DNA from 3 places in the Mesorhizobium sp. SEMIA396 genome. Region 1 is predicted to be linked to each of the others. Evidence: riboswitches for the same ligand, from Rfam matches in the RefSeq annotation. Region 1 holds a riboswitch; each other region holds the start of a gene.
What was found. Region 1 has a riboswitch for thiamine pyrophosphate ahead of NP503_RS03500 (YkoF family thiamine/hydroxymethylpyrimidine-binding protein). Riboswitches for the same ligand answer to the same signal wherever they lie in the genome.

Region 1 (5,641 bases):
GATCAGCAGGGCTGCCGCATCTTCGGGGTGATCGACCGCGAACTGGTAGCCGCGCCGCGTCGCCTGGACAAAGGCGGCCGCAGGCTTGGGGTTTGCCTGGAGATAGGCTTCGCTCGAAGAGATCAGTGTCGTGTGCTCGTCAGGCACGCCGTAATCGGCATAGACGAAGCTGCGTTGTTTGACGCCCTTGAGCTCGGCGTCGACACCCTCCCAGGTCGAGACTTCGAGCGTGAAATCGACCGAACCATTGGCCAGCGCCTCATAGGCTGAGGTGCCGAGCGTCACCGTCTCGAAATTGCCCTTGCCGCCATCATGGCGGATGATGGTCGATATCAGGGCGTTTTCCCAGGCGCTGCCGAAGCCGCCATAGGTCAGGCCGTCGAGGTTTCTCGGGCTTACGATCTCGCTGCGGGCCGCATTGAAGACCACGCGGCCGGTTTCCGATTGCACCACCGCATAGACGCCCTTCAGGTCCGCTCCGGCGGTTCTCTGGGTGAACAGGCTGATGGTGCCGTTGATGCCGAAATCGGCGACGCGATTTGCAACCAGCGTGCCCGCACCGGTATCGCTGTAAGGCAGGATGTCGACCTCGAGCCCGGCCTCGCGATAGAAGCCCTTGTCGCGGGCGACGAACAGTCCGATGTGGTTGGTGTTGACAGTCCAGTCGAGGGCAACGGTGACCTTTTGTGCCGATTGTGCTTGGGCTCGCCCCGATCCGGCAACGAGCGGAAGGCCTGTGGCAAGGGTCAGCAACAAGGCCTGCCGGCGCGTCAAGTCAGTCATGATCGTGTCCTTTGGATGGGGTGGCGTTGAGGATGATGTCGAGAATCTCGGCCTCGAGCGTACTTGCCTGGCGCGCGGCATCGCCGCCAAGGCTGCGCGGGCGCGGCAGCGGCACCTTGATTTCACGCACGATGCGGGCCGGGCGCGCCGACAGCAGATAGATGCGGTCGGACAGGAACACGGCTTCGCGCACGTCATGGGTGATCAGGAGCGCCGTCCAGCGATGATGCCGCCACATCTGTTCCAGCCAGCGCTGCATGGCCGTGCGGGTCAGCGCGTCGAGCGCGCCGAACGGCTCGTCGAGCAAAAGCATGTCGCGTTGCTGCACCACCGTGCGCAGCAAGGCCGCGCGCTGGCGCATACCGCCGGACAGTTGCGCTGGAAAATGCCGCTCGAAGCCGGCAAGCCCGAATTCGGCAAACAACGGCGCAACGCGCGCCCGCGCCGCCTGTCTCCTCATGCCTTGCACTTCGAGCCCGAGCGTTGCGTTGTCGAGGATGCGCCGCCACGGCATCAGCGCGTCACGCTGCGGCATGAAAGCGAAATGCCTGCCGTGGTCGTCGAGCGGCGCGCCGTCAAACAACATCTCGCCCTCGCCATGCTCGGCGCCGGTCAGAAGCTGGAAGAGTGTCGATTTGCCGGCGCCCGAGGGTCCAAGGATCGAGACGAATTCACCAGCGCCGACGCTAAGCGAAATATCGGCCAGCACGTCGAGCCCACCGAACGCCTTGCGCACATACCGCAGTTCGAGCCGGCTCATCGCCAGGGCCCCTTCCCGACGGTTTCCTTGCCGGCCCGCTCCCAGGGCATCGCAAGGCGCTGCAGCAGTACAGTCAACCCGAACAGGACAAGGGTCAGGGCAGCGCTCACTCCGACGGCGGCAAGAACCAGGTCAGGACGGAAATTGTTCTTGGCGTTGAGCATGTAGATGCCCAGCCCCTTCGCGGCCCCCGCATATTCGGCGAAGATCGCGCCGACCACGGCGTAGGTGATGGAGATCCTCAAACCAGCGAAGAAATAGGGCAGCGCCGAAGGCAGCCGTGCCAGCACGAAGATGCGCCAGCGCCCTGCCCCCATGGCGCGCAGCATTTGCCCGATCTCGGCCTCGGTCGACTCATAACCCTCGACCAATGCAACCAGCATCGGAAAGAAGGTAACCAGCGCCACCAGCATGATCTTGGGCGCCAGCCCGAAGCCGAACCAGAGCACCACCAGCGGCGCGATCGCCACCAGCGGCAAGGTCTGGCTGACGATTAAGACAGGAAACAGCGCACGCCGCAGCGGCTGGAAGAAGTCGACCAGCATCGACAGCACGAAGGCAGCGCTGAGCGAACAGGCAAAGCCGAGCAGCGTGGCGCCGATGGTCGGAATGGCGTTGTCGGCCAGCGCCTGGCGATTGAGCAGCGCTTGCTCGAAAACGCGCGACGGCGCCGGCAGTGTCGTCGGCCTGATGCCGGAATAGGTGGCATAAAGCTCCCACGCCAGCAGGAGCAAACCGACCGAGATCATGGCCGGCATTGCCTTGACAAGAAGGCTCGCGATCGGGCGCGAAGCGACTGATGATGTGGCCACGGGAGACAACCTTTGACGGCAGCGCGAAAGCGCGGCTGGTTCAGACAGCCGACGGGCTGTTGGCCGAGACCGTGACGTCGAGGGTTACGTGGCCGGCGCCTGGTCCGAAGCGGCAGAAGGCCTCGTCCAGCGCCGAAAAGATCGCACCGGCATCACCGCGCAGTTTCGTGCAGAAATGCTTGGAACGCTCATAGACGCCGGACTGCTTGAGAAAATCGATGCAGCCGTAGATCTCGTCCATGTGGTCGTCGGTGCCCATCACATAGAGCGAGAACTGCGCCGCCGCCGGCTGGCCGGTGGCAGCAGCATTGCGCACCGCCGCAATGGCCGCATCCTTGCGCGGGCCGAGTGGCCCGACAGGCCCGCCAAGTGCATCGGAGCGGCAGATCGGGTCATCCGGCTCGCCAGGGCACCCGCGCGAGATGGCGGCCGACAACACGCAATGTTTGCCGCTGCGTGCCGCCGCCACGAAGAGGTCGCGCATGGCGGGAAACAGCACTTCGGGCGGCCCGACCAGCAAGGTCGAGATGTCGTCGGTCTCGATCCTGAGCTTGTCGCGCCAGGGATCGAGCGCACCGAGCGCGCCAAGAATGACACCGACGAATTCGTCGGTCATGGGGTATAGGGAAATCTGTGCGCCTGAAAACATCGCCCGCCTCGCTCCGCTGGTATTACCCAGATCAGCTTCTAGGGTCTGTGGGCTTGCCGCCCCCGTCTCAGCCCCGACCGTACGGAGCACCCCTGTGGATGTGCGCCTTAAAGCATCATTCGAGTTCAAGGGAAAGCCGTTTTTTCAGAGCACTGCGCCAAAAGCATTGCGCCAGTCACGGTGCGCCTGAGCGGAATTTTGTCGGGAACCTTCGCCGCCGCGACCGGTTGTCCCCACAGTCGCAACGCGATCACTTTCGTAGAAAACAAGCGACGACTTCACAGAAATGGAGACAAACCATGTTCATGAAAATCCTCGCAGCTTCGGTTCTCACCATTGGTCTGGCCACGTCAGCCATGGCGCAAAGCGCCGGCAGCAACAACGCAAATGGAAGCGGCAGCGGCAAATCGGTGACGGTTGAGCCGAACACGCCGGCTTCACCGAATACGGTCGAGCCGGACACTGTCGACCCGGGCACGACCAACAGCACGACTGGCACGGTAGGGGACATGAATTCGAACGCGGATCAGAATTGCCCGACCAACCCGCAAGGCGCGCAGACGGACGCCGATGGTAACGCGACGGCGCCAACGGTAAACGATAATAATTGTGGCAAGTAACCGCACACGGATGAAGCCGCTGGGCATCGCCCAGCGGCTTCATCCGTTTCTCTGGTCCGCAGCACTCGTTTTGCCGAACAGCCGGATTTGTGGAGCGGGTTTTCCGGCGGGCGGGCGCAAAAACAGGTGTTTTGAATTGAGCAGCCGTTTGAGCACTCTACCGTAGGTAAAATACAGGACCCGACCGTTGGCGAGATCGAATTCCACTGTTCCCCACCGCCTGACCGGAGCCTTTCCTGTGCAAGGCCCCAGCCTTCTGATCTGGAATCCCAGTCTGATTTTGCGCGTTCCGATTTCAAGATAGATGCCTGGCAGAAGGCCGAGCACATGCCATAGCCGTACAACATGCTCGACCGACATGGCCGGCGAGATTATCAGGTGGCTGGGCTGAAGCCGTGCCCAGACGAAGTCGCCTTTCGGCTGCGGCATTCCTGACAACAGCCCCCGGCAGTAGGCCGGCACCGCCTCGCTCACCAGAATCCGCATAGCGGTTGCCGTGCTGTCGACCAAGGCTTCTCTCGAGGTCCAGTCAGCTTCGGAAAACGGCACCTGCCCGAGAATGTCACCCTCGTCAAAACCGGCGGACATCTTGTGGAGCGTGACGCCGCCATGAGCCGCACACCGGCCGTCCACGGCCAAGCGCTGGGTCGGATGTGGCCCTCGATAGTCGGGGAGCAGCGCCGGGTGGAGGTTGACCCCGCCTTTGGAAAAATGGCCAAGAACCTCTTGAGGGATCAAGACAGGCAAAGTGTAGCAGACCAGCACATCGGCGCGGAGGTCAGACAATTGGCGACCAAGCGCATTCCAATCGTAAGGGCGGCCAAATTCGATCAACTTGACAGTCGTGTTACCGACAAACCGCCTGAGCAGCAGCTTGCGTTGAAGCCTTCGTCGGAAATTGCCGATGCTGAAACCGGTGGGACGACGCCGGAACCCGGGCACGATGATCGCGCCAATTGCATTTCCAGCCTCTAGCCAGCCGGCGAGCAGAGGCCCCGTATGGTTAGAGATATCGAGGACAAAAACGGCTGTGATCGGCTCCGAGTGATCGGTCGATTCGATCGGCCTCATCTTCGGCGGCTCAAACGGGCCGACAGATCAGGGCGAGCTTGTCAGGTCGGCTGAGTGGAAGGCGATGCCAAGGCAGTGACAACCGAAAGACGCTCGCGTTTTACAAACACTGGCTTTTCGCAGATTTTCTTCACGGCCCGTCTCCCGAAATCAGCTCTTCCTGCGCAATTGGACTGCGATACGGCAGGCTGTCAACCACCTGACCGTGTTTGCCTACCGCATCCGCATTCGCCGTTGACGAAGGCGTTCGAAGAGCGCTCGGATATTGTGAAAGCTCAATGGCCGACGCGACACGGTGCGCTGACTGAAAGGGGTTTGGATGCGATGACCTGCTCGACGACACCGTCGAGCAGCAATGCAGGGCAAATCGCAGTTGCGAATCTACGAAACCGCCGTCTCGCGAACCGGCAGCTTCCAGCCTGGCCTGACGAAGTGGCAGGTGTATCCGTTGGGATACTTCTCCAGATAGTCCTGATGCTCGGGCTCGGCTTCCCAGAACGGACCAACGGGTGCGACTTCGGTGATGACCTTGCCCGGCCACAGGCCCGAGGCATCGACATCGGCGATGGTGTCCTCGGCGACGCGCTTCTGTTCGTCGCTGGTGTAATAGATCGCCGAGCGATAACTCGTCCCGACATCGTTGCCCTGGCGGTTGCGGGTCGTCGGATCGTGGATCTGGAAAAAGCGTTCCAGCAGCGTGCGATAGCTTATGATGGCCGGATCGAAATTGATCTCGATGGCTTCGGCGTGGGTGCCGTGGTTGCGGTAGGTGGCGTTGGGCACGTCGCCGCCGCTGTAGCCGACACGGGTGGAGATGACGCCGGGATAGCGCCGTATCAAATCCTGCATGCCCCAGAAACAGCCGCCGGCAAGGACTGCACGTTCGGTCGAAGTCGCCATGTCACGTCTCCTCAAAAGCAATTCCAGGAAAAGTGTGTAGCGGTTT
Region 2 (5,641 bases), on a different contig from region 1:
TTTGAGCGAAAACGCGCTGAGCGCATCGTTGCGCTCGAGATCACTCCGCAGATGGTCAGGAAGCGCATAGTACAGCCGAAGCGACGACACGTTCTCGCACAGCGTGGCGAACTCCCTCGGATCGACTGAATCAAGATTCTCGACGTCCCGGTCAGCATTCGAGAGCGACTGGCCGGGTATGATCGTCCGGATCGTGTCGTAGAGGCCGCCGATGTAGGCGAGGACCCATTTCACGTTGCCGCGCGTCTTTCTCACCAAGGTGTTCAGGAACTGCTGTTGGAGCGGTGTCAGTGCTTCACAGTCGTCAATCAGTATCTTGAAGAAGGGCGCCCTGTCACCGGCGAAAGATGGGCCATTTAAAAGTGGAGTGATCGCGGTCGCGACCTTGTTAATGATCGCGCCAGGGTCTGTTGCTCTGAAGCCGGTCGCTCCGGCATCGGCGGCAAAGAAGAACGCGTTGAAGCATTCGTCGACGTACCGGGTTATCCCACCCCGCAGCTCATCGATGCTGAAGAAGTCGAGACGGGCAGGTTGGGGTATGAAGTGCAGCACTTCGCGATGCAGTGCCAGGGCGACGTCCCTATCTTCGGAGGCCCGGTATTTCAAGTGGCCGTCGCGTCTGAGCTGGCCGATGCTCTCGAGCAGGCGTTCGACTATCTTCAGCTCCAGATAGTGAGAGAAGATTACGAATTGCCGCGGGATCACGGCGGCCGTGTCGAAGCGTATCCGCTCCGGAATGAGGTTCAGAACGGCGTTGTCGATTAGGGGCGAGAATGTCTCATTGAGCTGGAAGAAGACGCCATACCAAGCGAGCTTGCCGACTTGGTCCGAGAGACTTTTGTCTTCAAGAATATGGACTGTGGAAAGCGAGCGAAGAATGCTGGTCTTGCCGCTGCCTCTCGTCCCTGCGACGAAGACCGGCTTGGCGGCGGCAGAAATCAACGCCGACTTCTGACTGAACCACAGTATCGGGCGGCTTTCGTACTCGATCCTGTTGGGGCCGAACGGATTCTCCATCGCTATTCGTCCCTTACCTTAATGCGCCAAGCCGAGTTTGCCTTGGTGAGGCCGTCTATCTCGATGAAGCGCGCCGCTTGGAGCATCAGAAGAGAGTCTTCCAGATCTAGCCCGAGCTCGGCGGAGGCAGCAATCTCAGTGATCTCGTCCCAGAAGAGTAACCCATTCCCGCGCCTGGTGGCATGGTCGCGCAGTCGGCGCAGCAGGTCAAACGTGTCGTTGTTCAGAAAGGCCTTGCCGTTGGACATGGTCGAAATAAAGCAATGTTCGCCTTCCATGACCGTCCCGTCGGCGACATTGGTGCGGTAGGGTATAAGTCGGATGCCGACGAGCTCTCCCTGATCGGTCGTGAAGAAGACGAGCTCATTGAAACCTGACTGTATCTCTGGTGCTGAGATGCAGATCAATTTGCCGTCCGGAAACCTTGGATCGTTGACGATCTCGACCGGATCAGCATGTATGTGTCCATGCAGGTAGACGATAGGCTTGTTGCCCTGCAGCAGCTGAGTTCTGACAAATCCGCTGTTGAGCATCTCCGCGTATGGCGTAATGCGCGGAGTCTTTTGTGGCAGCAGATTGTGATGGCCGATTATGATGCCGTAACGCATGTCGGGCTGCTGGAGCAATTCCTGTAGGCCTGCAAGCATCTCACGCGAGATGTATGGCGTGTCCATCTGACCGTAATACTCGTCGTCGGACGCCTCCTTGTCTGGATCGCTGGGAGGTGTCGCGGGCGAATGTCCCGAGATGTCCGGCGAGCCGAGATCTACAGGCTCTGTAGAAGGACTGAGTGCCTCGAGACGATCACGAAGGAACGCGGGAAGGTTTTGAAGCTCCCAACTGCCTATCGCTGTGTTGACGAGGATGAAGTTTGCGCCTGCGGATCCTGTCGGAAGTCTGAAGTGCACGGGTTGGTCCACGGGAACGGTCTGCCAACCCAAGCGGGCGGCTAAACTCGCCATTTCGCTGAATTTCTCAGTCGGTCCAAGTTCGCGCGCGTCATCACGGTTCACATCGTGATTTCCCGGTACGAATATCAACGGAAGCGCCTTTGAACTGCGTCCCTGTGCGCGGCAGAGCAACGTGAAATGCTGGAATGCCGAAGCAATGAAGGTCTTGTCGCCACGGCTCGTGAAATCCCCCATGAAGGCGATCGAATCCAAGGGCTTCGAAGTCGTCAGCCGCCGAAGTTTCGTCAAGACGGCACGCAGCGAAGACGCGCGTAGCTTCTGCGTTATTTTCGGAGCGAACTTGCTATCCTTGGCATCGATGTTGCTAGAGGAAGGATGCCAGTCCGGATAGTGAATATCGCCTACTTGAAGGATTCGCACCCGCCGCATAACTCGCCCCCCTGCCGAGAGCCATAGACTAATCCGTTCGCTTTTGCCAAGCGCGAACGATCATCCGCAGTGTCCTTAACGAGGTAGCCTGCACTTTTCGAGAATTGCCACGGCGGCTATTTTTCGGCTGTGAAGCACACGAGACCCGTGACGTGAGACCCAGTTGCTCAATGCCCAGTTGCTCAATGAGCTTTCTTACGAATAAGGGAGAATTTCCGCGGCCGGACTATCTCTGAGCGAGCGTGCATGACTGCCAACGGAAGGTCTTGCACGCACCCTTGCGATCTTGAGCAATGGTCGCCATGACTTTCTTCTTGCAGGCTTTTGAGTGGCCCAGCCTGCGATCACCAGACCCCACCGATTCTAAAGAGCGTGGCAGATGGGATAGTCGAGGTTGCCCGTGCACAGTCACGCTCAGGGCTTGCGCCGCCCAGAGGACACGCTGAAAAGGCAGATTGGGGCGCAAGCACGCCATTCACGAGAGGTTCGACATGAAGACCATGCAAGAAAAAGACATTCCGGCATTCGTACAAGCAGTTGTGGACGCCGGCTGCAAAATTTGCGCGATTGGCAACTTGGGATACGTCTTTGGCGATGCTGATTTCACGCCAGCGCAACGGAGGGCCGTCGAGCCACAGCTGCGTAGGATTGCTGAAATCTACGGCGAACGCGATCATCTCATGAACGAGATAGCTGTATATCTGCGGTCGATCGGACGCCATGTCGAGGTTGAGCCGAAGACAGGTATTTCCTGATGGCCGTGATCGCGAGAAGCCGTCTTCCAACCTCTGAATCCTAAAGGAGGTGACCCCCAAGGCCGTTCGTCACCTTCGACCAGAATAACCACATCCGTGACCGCCTGAGCTACTTGGTCGATACGCGCACATGGCCAATACAGTTTCTCCATCCTTCACGAAGCGAATGAGGCTTTGGCCATTCAGCCCCGGTCTACGGGGCGTGACTTGTCCCCGATGCATGCGCGAGCTCTCCGCCCGGCTGGCCGCCGGTCGTCGCCACCGGCCGAAGGCGCCCGAATGCGCTTGACAAGATAGCGTCAGCCCGTTCAACCTAAGGCATTCACCAGGGGAGTCCCGGCAAGGGGCTGAGATACTGCTGGCTTTCGCGGCGCAGTGACCCGTTGAACCTGATCCAGTTCATACTGGCGTAGGGACGGTGCAAGCGCTTTGCGGGAGTTTACGCCCGAGGTCCTGTTGCAGCAGGTCTACAGAAGCGTCTTTTCATCCTTCCGGCACAGAACTGGGTCTCCAATGCATGAGCAAAGGAGCCTCACGATGAATGCCCTCACCCCCGCCGTATCGACGGGACCACTGCCCGCCTCGCGGAAAATCCACAAGCCCGGCGTCCTCTACCCGCAGATCAGGGTGCCGATGCGCGAGATTTCCGTCCATCCGACGGCCGGCGAACCGCCCGTCACCGTCTACGATCCGTCCGGCCCCTACACCGATCCATCAGTCGAAACCAGCATCGAAAAAGGCCTTGCCCGGCTTCGCCACGAATGGGTCACGGCGCGTGGCGATGTCGAAGCCTATGACGGCCGCCACGTCCGGCCGGAAGACAATGGATTCGCCACCGGCGAGCGCCTGACACCGGAATTTCCGATACGCAATCGGCCGCTCAAGGCCAAGCAGGGCAAGGCGGTGACCCAACTTGCCTATGCGCGCGCCGGCATCATCACGCCAGAAATGGAGTTCGTAGCCATCCGCGAGAATCTCGGCCGCGAGGTGATGCGCGGCAAGCTGCAACGCGACGGCGAAGCCTTCGGCGCGGCGATCCCAGATTTCGTCACACCCGAATTCGTGCGCGACGAGGTGGCGCGCGGGCGCGCAATCATTCCCGCCAACATCAATCATCCCGAGAGCGAGCCGATGATCATCGGTCGCAATTTTCTGGTCAAGATCAACGCCAACATCGGTAACTCGGCTGTCACATCGTCGATGGCCGAAGAGGTCGAAAAAATGGTCTGGGCTATCCGCTGGGGCGCGGACACGGTGATGGACCTGTCGACCGGCCGCAACATCCACAACATCCGCGACTGGATCGTGCGCAATGCGCCGGTGCCGATCGGTACGGTGCCGCTCTATCAGGCGCTGGAAAAGGTCAACGGCATCGCCGAGGATCTGAACTGGGAGGTCTACCGCGACACGCTGATCGAGCAGGCCGAGCAAGGCGTCGACTATTTCACCATCCACGCCGGCGTGCGGCTGCACTACATCCCGCTGACCGTCGACCGGGTCACGGGCATCGTCTCGCGCGGCGGCTCGATCATGGCCAAATGGTGCCTGCACCATCACCGGGAGAGCTTCCTCTACGAGCATTTCGAGGAGATCTGCGACATCGCCAGAGCCTATGACGTCTCCTTCTCGCTCGGCGACGGCCTTCGTCCCGGTTCAATCGCCGATGCGAACGACGCGGCGCAATTCGCCGAACTGGAAACACTTGGAGAACTCACCAAGATTGCCTGGGCAAAGGACTGCCAGGTGATGATCGAAGGCCCGGGCCATGTCCCCATGCACAAGATCAAGCAGAACATGGACAAGCAGCTCGCAGTGTGCGGTGAGGCGCCGTTCTACACGTTGGGGCCGCTGACGACCGACATCGCGCCGGGCTATGACCACATCACCTCAGGGATAGGTGCCGCCATGATAGGCTGGTTCGGCACCGCAATGCTTTGCTACGTCACGCCGAAAGAGCATCTCGGCCTTCCCGACCGCAACGACGTCAAGATTGGCGTGATCACCTACAAGATAGCCGCCCATGCAGCCGATCTGGCGAAGGGCCATCCGGCAGCGAAAACCAGGGATGATGCCCTTTCGCGCGCGCGCTTCGAGTTCCGCTGGGAGGACCAGTTCAACCTGTCGCTCGACCCCGAAACCGCACGGTCCTTCCACGACCAGACCTTGCCCAAGGAGGCGCACAAGCTGGCACATTTTTGTTCGATGTGCGGGCCGAAATTCTGCTCCATGCGCATTTCCCACGACATCCGTGCCGAGGCCCAGAAGGAAGGCATGGCGGCAATGGCGGCAAAATACCGGGAGGGCGGCGATCTCTACATGCAGGCGGACGAGACTGGCGTACCGGTCGTGCCAGAGGCTCCCAAACCATCATGAGGGTGCTCGTCAAAGGGGCCGGCGTTGCCGGCCTCACCGTCGCTTTCGAACTCGCCGCCCGCGGCGCGACGGTCACCGTCGCCGAGATGCGGCATGGCCTTGGTGGCAACGCGTCGTGGTTCGCCGGCGGCATGCTGGCGCCATGGTGCGAGCGCG
Region 3 (5,641 bases), on a different contig from region 1:
TCATGGCGCGTTCGGCATGAACGGCAGCAACCAGATTCAGCATCTCGTCGCGCAAAGCGGGTCCGAGCGAAGCGAATGGCTCGTCGAGCAGCAACACCGGTCGGTCGCGCACCAGCACGCGGGCCAGTGCGACGCGCTGGCGTTCGCCCCCGGAGAGCTCGCGCGGCAGGCGTTTCTCCTTGCCCGCGAGACCGGTGCGCGCAAGCGCCTCGGCGACCGCGGCGCGGTCCGCCTCGGTCAGTCCCAGGGAGGGCGAGCGACCGAGCCCGACATTCTGCTCGACGGAAAGATGCGCGAAGAGATTGTTCTCCTGGAACACCATCGACACCGGCCGCGCCGAGGCCGGCTCGGCGCTGACATCGGCCCCGCCGATCAGCACGCGGCCCGACTGTGGGGTCTCGAAGCCGGCGACCAGATTGAGCAGCGTCGACTTGCCCGAACCGCTCGGACCCATGATGGCGGTGATCTTCGCCGTGGCGAACTCGACGTCGAAGACAAGTGGCACCTCACCATAACTGAACGACACCTTGTCCAGCCGCACCGGCGCGCCCTTCTCGAGCCTGCTGGCCGCCCTCTCACGCATCGCGGACCTTCTCCCTTCCCAGCCAGTGCGCCGCCACGATCAACGCGAGACAGACGAGGCCGAGCAGCAGTGCCAGGCCGGCGGCATCCTCGGTGCGGTAGCTGCCCATCCGTGCCAGAAGAAGGTAGGGCAATGTCTGCACGGAATCACTGCCGAACAGGGCAATGACACCGAGATCGCCCAGCGACAGCGCCATGGCGAAAGCGAAGGCCGTGGCGAGCGGGCGCCGCAGCGACGGCCAGTCGACCAGCATCAGCCGGTTCCAGCCCGCAATGCCGAGCTGTGCGCAGAGCCGTTCGTGACGCTCGCTCGCCGCATCATAGGCGGGACGCACGGCGCGCAGGGCGAATGGCATCGCCATCACCGCGTTGACGGTGACGACCATGACCGGGGCGATGGCAAAGACATCGCCGGCATGGCGCAGCAACAGGAACCAGCCGGCGCCGACGACGATCGGCGGCACGACAAGGACAAAGCCGGCGCCTGTATCGGCAGCGTGTTCGAGCAGTGTCTTTGCGCCGGCACGGCGGTTCAGCGCCAGTGCCCGCCGCGCCATGGTCAGCGCCAGCGACAGCATCACCGAGAGCAGTGCCGACAGGAAGGCCAGCACCACGCTGGTCAGCGTTGCCTGCCGGACAGTGGCCTCACCGGCCAACCGGCCGAGATCCGCACCCAACCCGGCCATCACGGTTGCCGCCATCGGCCCAACGACGAACAGCAGCGCCAGGATGATGAGTAGCGCGTTCAACCAGGTCTCGCTCCGATGGACTGAGAGATACCGACGTTGCGCGACCGGCAAATTGGTGTCGCCGACCACATTGGCGCCCAGGCGCGTCAGGGCCAGCACAACGATAAAGGTCAGGGCAATCTGCAACAGCGTCAGTGTAACGGCCCGCGCGGGATCGAAATCAAAGCGCAGCGCCTGGTAGATGCCGACCTCCAGCGTCGTCGCGGCCGGCCCGCCGCCGAGCGTCAGCACGATCGTGAAGGATGTGATGCAGAGCATGAACACAAGCCCGGCGACGCCGGGCAATGCGGCGCGCAGCGTTGGCCATTCGATCAGCCGGAACGCCGGCCGCGCCGCCATGCCGAGTTGGCTCGCCAACCGCCATTGGTCGGCCGGTATGGTCTGCAGCGCCTCGAGGAACAGCCGCGTCGCCAGCGGCAGGTTGAAGAAGACATGGGCGACGAGGATGCCGGACAGGCCATAGATACCCGGCCAGCTTCCGCCGCCGATCAGGGCAAGCACGCCGGCGAAATAGCCGGCACGGCCATAAAGCGCCAGAATGCCGAGCGCTGCGACAATAGCCGGCAGCGCCAACGGCACGGCGAAGATCTGCAGGATGAAGGCGCGGCCGAAGAAACGTGGATGTCGCGACAGAGCCCGCGCCACGAACAGCGCCGGGATGGCCGAAAGCAGCGTCGAGAGCGCCGCTTGCCAGAGCGTGAAGCGAATGACGCGAAGCAGATAGGGATCGAAGGCTGCCCAGGCGCCCGAGAAATCGTGGGCGCCCTCGAAAAGCAGGCCGGCAAACGCGCCGCCGATCAGCAGCGCGATCGCGGCAAGCGCGACAATGCCGGCGCTGACGCGGGGATCGGCTGGATGGCGCGTACGCATCTCGCGCTATCCAACCCTGCGACGGGTATTGATCGAGGGGAATATCTGGCGAAGGCCCAGCCCACCCCCCTCTGTCCTACCGGACATCTCCCCCTCAAGGGGGGAGATTGCGCACTCAGCCGCCTTCGCTATTCTCAAGAGTGGCAGGACTAAGAGAGGCGATAAAGCTGCCGATATCCCCCCCTGAGGGGGAGATGGCCGGCAGGCCAGAGGGGGGCGGCTTGGCGCAAACATGCGACGCGGCTCGCGCCCTACTTGCTCATCACCGCAAGCCATTCATCGACCCAGGCCTTGCGATTGGCAGCGACCTCTTGCGGGCTGAACAGCAAGGTCTTGGTCGGCTTGACCAGTTTATCAAAGGCCGGATTGAGCGGCTTGTCGGTCTTGCCGGCCGGGAACATCCAGTTGGTCTCGGGAATGGCATCCTGGAATTTAGGCCCGGTCATGAAGGCCATAAACTTGGCCGCCAGCGGATTCTTGGCTCCCGTCGTGGTGATACCCGCCACCTCGATCTGCAGATACTCGCCCTCCTCGAAGGAGGCCGCCTGGTAGCGCCCGGTGTTCTCGGCGATCATGTGATAGGCCGGCGACGTCGTGTAGGACAGCACCATCGGCGCCTCGCCCTTGGTGAACAGCCCATAGGCCTCGCTCCAGCCCGGCGTCACGGTCAGCACCTTCGGCTTGAGCTTGGCCCAGGCCTCCGGCGCCTTGTCGCCATAAACCGACTTGACCCACAGAAGCAGGCCGAGGCCCGGCGTCGAGGTGCGTGGATCCTGGATGACGATCTTGTCGTCGGCACTGCCTTCGACCAGCTCTTTCAGGCTTTTCGGCGGGTTCTTCAGCTTCTCGGTGTCGTAGACGACAGCGAAATAGCCGTAGTCAAAGGGGACAAAAGTATCGTCGCTCCAGCCACCCGGCACGTTGACATCAGTTACGCCGCCATGCGGCGCGAACAAGCCTGAGGCCTTGGCATCGGCGGTGAGATTGGTGTCGAGGCCAAGCACGATATCGGCCTTGGTCGATGCGCCTTCCAATCTGACGCGGTTGAGCAACGCGACGCCGTCGGCGACCGAGACGAACTCGACATCGCAGCCGCATTCGGCCTCGAACGCCTTCTTCACCACGGGACCCGGACCCCAGTCGGCGGTAAAACTCTCATAGGTGTAGACGGTGAGCTTGTCCTTGGCCAAGGCCGGTCCGGACAAGGCCACGACCGTTGCTGAAACAAGAGCGTATAAAAGCGTGCGCATCGGCGCCTCCTTCGTTCGAATTGAAAGGAATTGAGGCGTCGGACTGTCCGAAACGTCTAATCCCTCCGCCGGTACAAACCGGATCAGGTTCAGCGGGTTGGCGAGACTGCCTCTCAGCCGGTCCGCGAAGATCGCGTCCGGCACCCCGTTAGAGCGTTTCGACACATAGGCCGGGCCGATCCGCCACGCAAGTGGGAGTTTGCCGCCTTCCGTTTCCCGTGCCGGGCTGGTAAGGGCCACACGATATGAGCACATTCACCATCCTGCTTGGCGGCGATCTCATCCGCACGCCACGGCTCGACCGTCAGGTCGAAGGCTCCCGCGTCATCGCCGCCGACGCCGGCATCGGCCATGCACGGCTGCTCGGCCTTGTCCCGGAGCTGTGGGTGGGTGATTTTGATTCCGTGCCAGCCAAGCTGCCTGACGATCTCGCTTCCGTGCCTCGCCGGACCTTCCCGGCGGAAAAGGACCAGACCGATGGCGAACTGGCCATCGCCGCCGCACTCGAGCGCGGCGCGACCCGCCTGGTGCTAGCAGGTGCTTTCGGCGGCAAGCGAGCCGACCACGCTTTCCTGCATCTGGCGCTTGCCTTGCGCCTGGCCGAAGCAGGGACCGATGTGCTCCTGACCAGCGGCGCCCAGGAAGGCATTCCCCTGCTGCGCGGAACGGCCGGCTTCGACTATGCCGATGGCACGCTGTTTTCGGTGCTCGGCTTTTCCGAGCTTGCCGGGTTGACCGTCACCGGCGCCAAATGGCCGCTGAACCACGTCAAGGTGGCCTTCGGTTCGTCGCTGACCATTTCCAACGAGATCAAGGGCCGCCTCGAAATCGCGCTCGGCCATGGCCGCGCGATGCTGCTCGCTCATCCCTATCCCTTACCTGAAAGCTGACATGGCCCCGCCTCTTCTCAACCTCGACGGGATAAAACTGACCTTCGGCGGCACGCCGCTGCTCGACGGCGCCGCCTTGACGGCTTCGGCCGGCGACAAGATCGCACTGGTCGGCCGCAACGGGTCGGGCAAGTCGACCCTGCTGAAGATCGCCGCTGGCCTGATCGAGCCGCAGGACGGCGAGGTGTTCCGCCAGCCTTCGGCAACTGTCCGCTATTTGCCGCAGATGCCCGACATGGAGGGCTTTGCCACTGTCCGCGCCTATGTCGAGGCCGGGCTTGGCCCTGCCGACGATCCCTACCGCGCCAGCTATCTGATGGAGCATCTCGGACTGTCGGGTGAGGAACGTCCGAACGATCTGTCGGGCGGCGAGGCGAGGCGTGCTGCCCTTGCCCGCGTCATGGCGCCGGAGCCAGACATCCTGCTGCTCGATGAGCCGACCAATCATCTCGACCTCTCGGTCATCGAATGGCTGGAAGAAGAACTCATCCGCACCTCCTCGGCACTGATCGTCATCTCGCACGACCGCCGCTTTCTCGAACGTGTGTCGCGCGCCACCATCTGGCTCGATCGCGGCCAGACCCGCAGGCTGGACAAGGGCTTTGGCCATTTCGAGGAATGGCGCGACCTAGTCCTGGAGGAAGAAGAGCGCGAGCAGCATAAACTCGGCCGCCAGATCGTTCGCGAAGAGCATTGGCTGCGCTACGGCGTGACGGCGCGGCGCAAGCGAAACATGCGCCGGCTCGGCGAGTTGCAGACCATGCGCCAGCGTTTTCGCGGCCATCGCGGTGCCGAAGGGTCGGCGACCATGGTGGCGAGCGACGCCGCCGAGTCCGGCAAGCTGGTGATCGAGGCGAAGAACATCGAGAAGAGCTTTGGCGATCTAACCGTGGTCAAGGGGTTTTCGACCCGCATCCAGCGCGGCGATCGCGTCGGCCTGGTCGGGCCGAACGGCGCCGGCAAGACGACGCTCTTGAAGATGCTGACCGGCGAGATGAAGCCGGACGCCGGTTCGGTGCGGCTCGGCACCAATCTGGAGATCGCCACGCTCGACCAGAAGCGCGAGGCGGTCGACCCGCAGGAGACGCTGGCGCAATATCTCACCGACGGGCGCGGCGAGAACCTCGTCATCAATGGCGAGCAGCGCCACGTCGTCTCCTACATGAAGGATTTCCTGTTCAAGCCGGAGCAGGCACGCACCCCGGTGCGCGAATTGTCCGGCGGCGAGCGGGCACGGCTCTTGCTGGCGCGCGTGCTGGCGCGGCCGGCAAACCTTCTGGTGCTCGACGAGCCGACCAAC

Region 2: it holds a riboswitch for thiamine pyrophosphate, as region 1 does, so the genes downstream of both, thiC (phosphomethylpyrimidine synthase ThiC) here and NP503_RS03500 (YkoF family thiamine/hydroxymethylpyrimidine-binding protein) in region 1, are expected to answer to the same signal.
Region 3: it holds a riboswitch for thiamine pyrophosphate, as region 1 does, so the genes downstream of both, thiB (thiamine ABC transporter substrate binding subunit) here and NP503_RS03500 (YkoF family thiamine/hydroxymethylpyrimidine-binding protein) in region 1, are expected to answer to the same signal.

The regions. Positions count from the first base shown of each region.
Region 1 is NZ_JANIFC010000001.1:691,175-696,815, reverse strand. It holds gene NP503_RS03515 (ABC transporter substrate-binding protein) at 1-783, opposite strand, end outside; gene NP503_RS03510 (ABC transporter ATP-binding protein) at 776-1,543, opposite strand; gene NP503_RS03505 (ABC transporter permease) at 1,540-2,301, opposite strand; gene NP503_RS03500 (YkoF family thiamine/hydroxymethylpyrimidine-binding protein) at 2,396-3,004, opposite strand; TPP riboswitch at 2,995-3,108, opposite strand; gene NP503_RS03495 (hypothetical protein) at 3,304-3,624, shown strand; gene NP503_RS03490 (formyltransferase family protein) at 3,664-4,695, opposite strand; gene msrA (peptide-methionine (S)-S-oxide reductase MsrA) at 5,077-5,595, opposite strand.
Region 2 is NZ_JANIFC010000024.1:2,513-8,153, forward strand. It holds gene NP503_RS32600 (hypothetical protein) at 1-1,017, opposite strand, end outside; gene NP503_RS32605 (metallophosphoesterase) at 1,020-2,357, opposite strand; gene NP503_RS32610 (hypothetical protein) at 2,849-3,112, shown strand; TPP riboswitch at 3,430-3,546, shown strand; gene thiC (phosphomethylpyrimidine synthase ThiC) at 3,650-5,485, shown strand; gene thiO (glycine oxidase ThiO) at 5,482-5,641, shown strand, end outside.
Region 3 is NZ_JANIFC010000008.1:169,095-174,735, forward strand. It holds gene thiQ (thiamine ABC transporter ATP-binding protein) at 1-583, opposite strand, end outside; gene thiP (thiamine/thiamine pyrophosphate ABC transporter permease) at 576-2,201, opposite strand; gene thiB (thiamine ABC transporter substrate binding subunit) at 2,453-3,451, opposite strand; TPP riboswitch at 3,495-3,609, opposite strand; gene NP503_RS20185 (thiamine diphosphokinase) at 3,697-4,341, shown strand; gene NP503_RS20190 (ABC-F family ATP-binding cassette domain-containing protein) at 4,343-5,641, shown strand, end outside.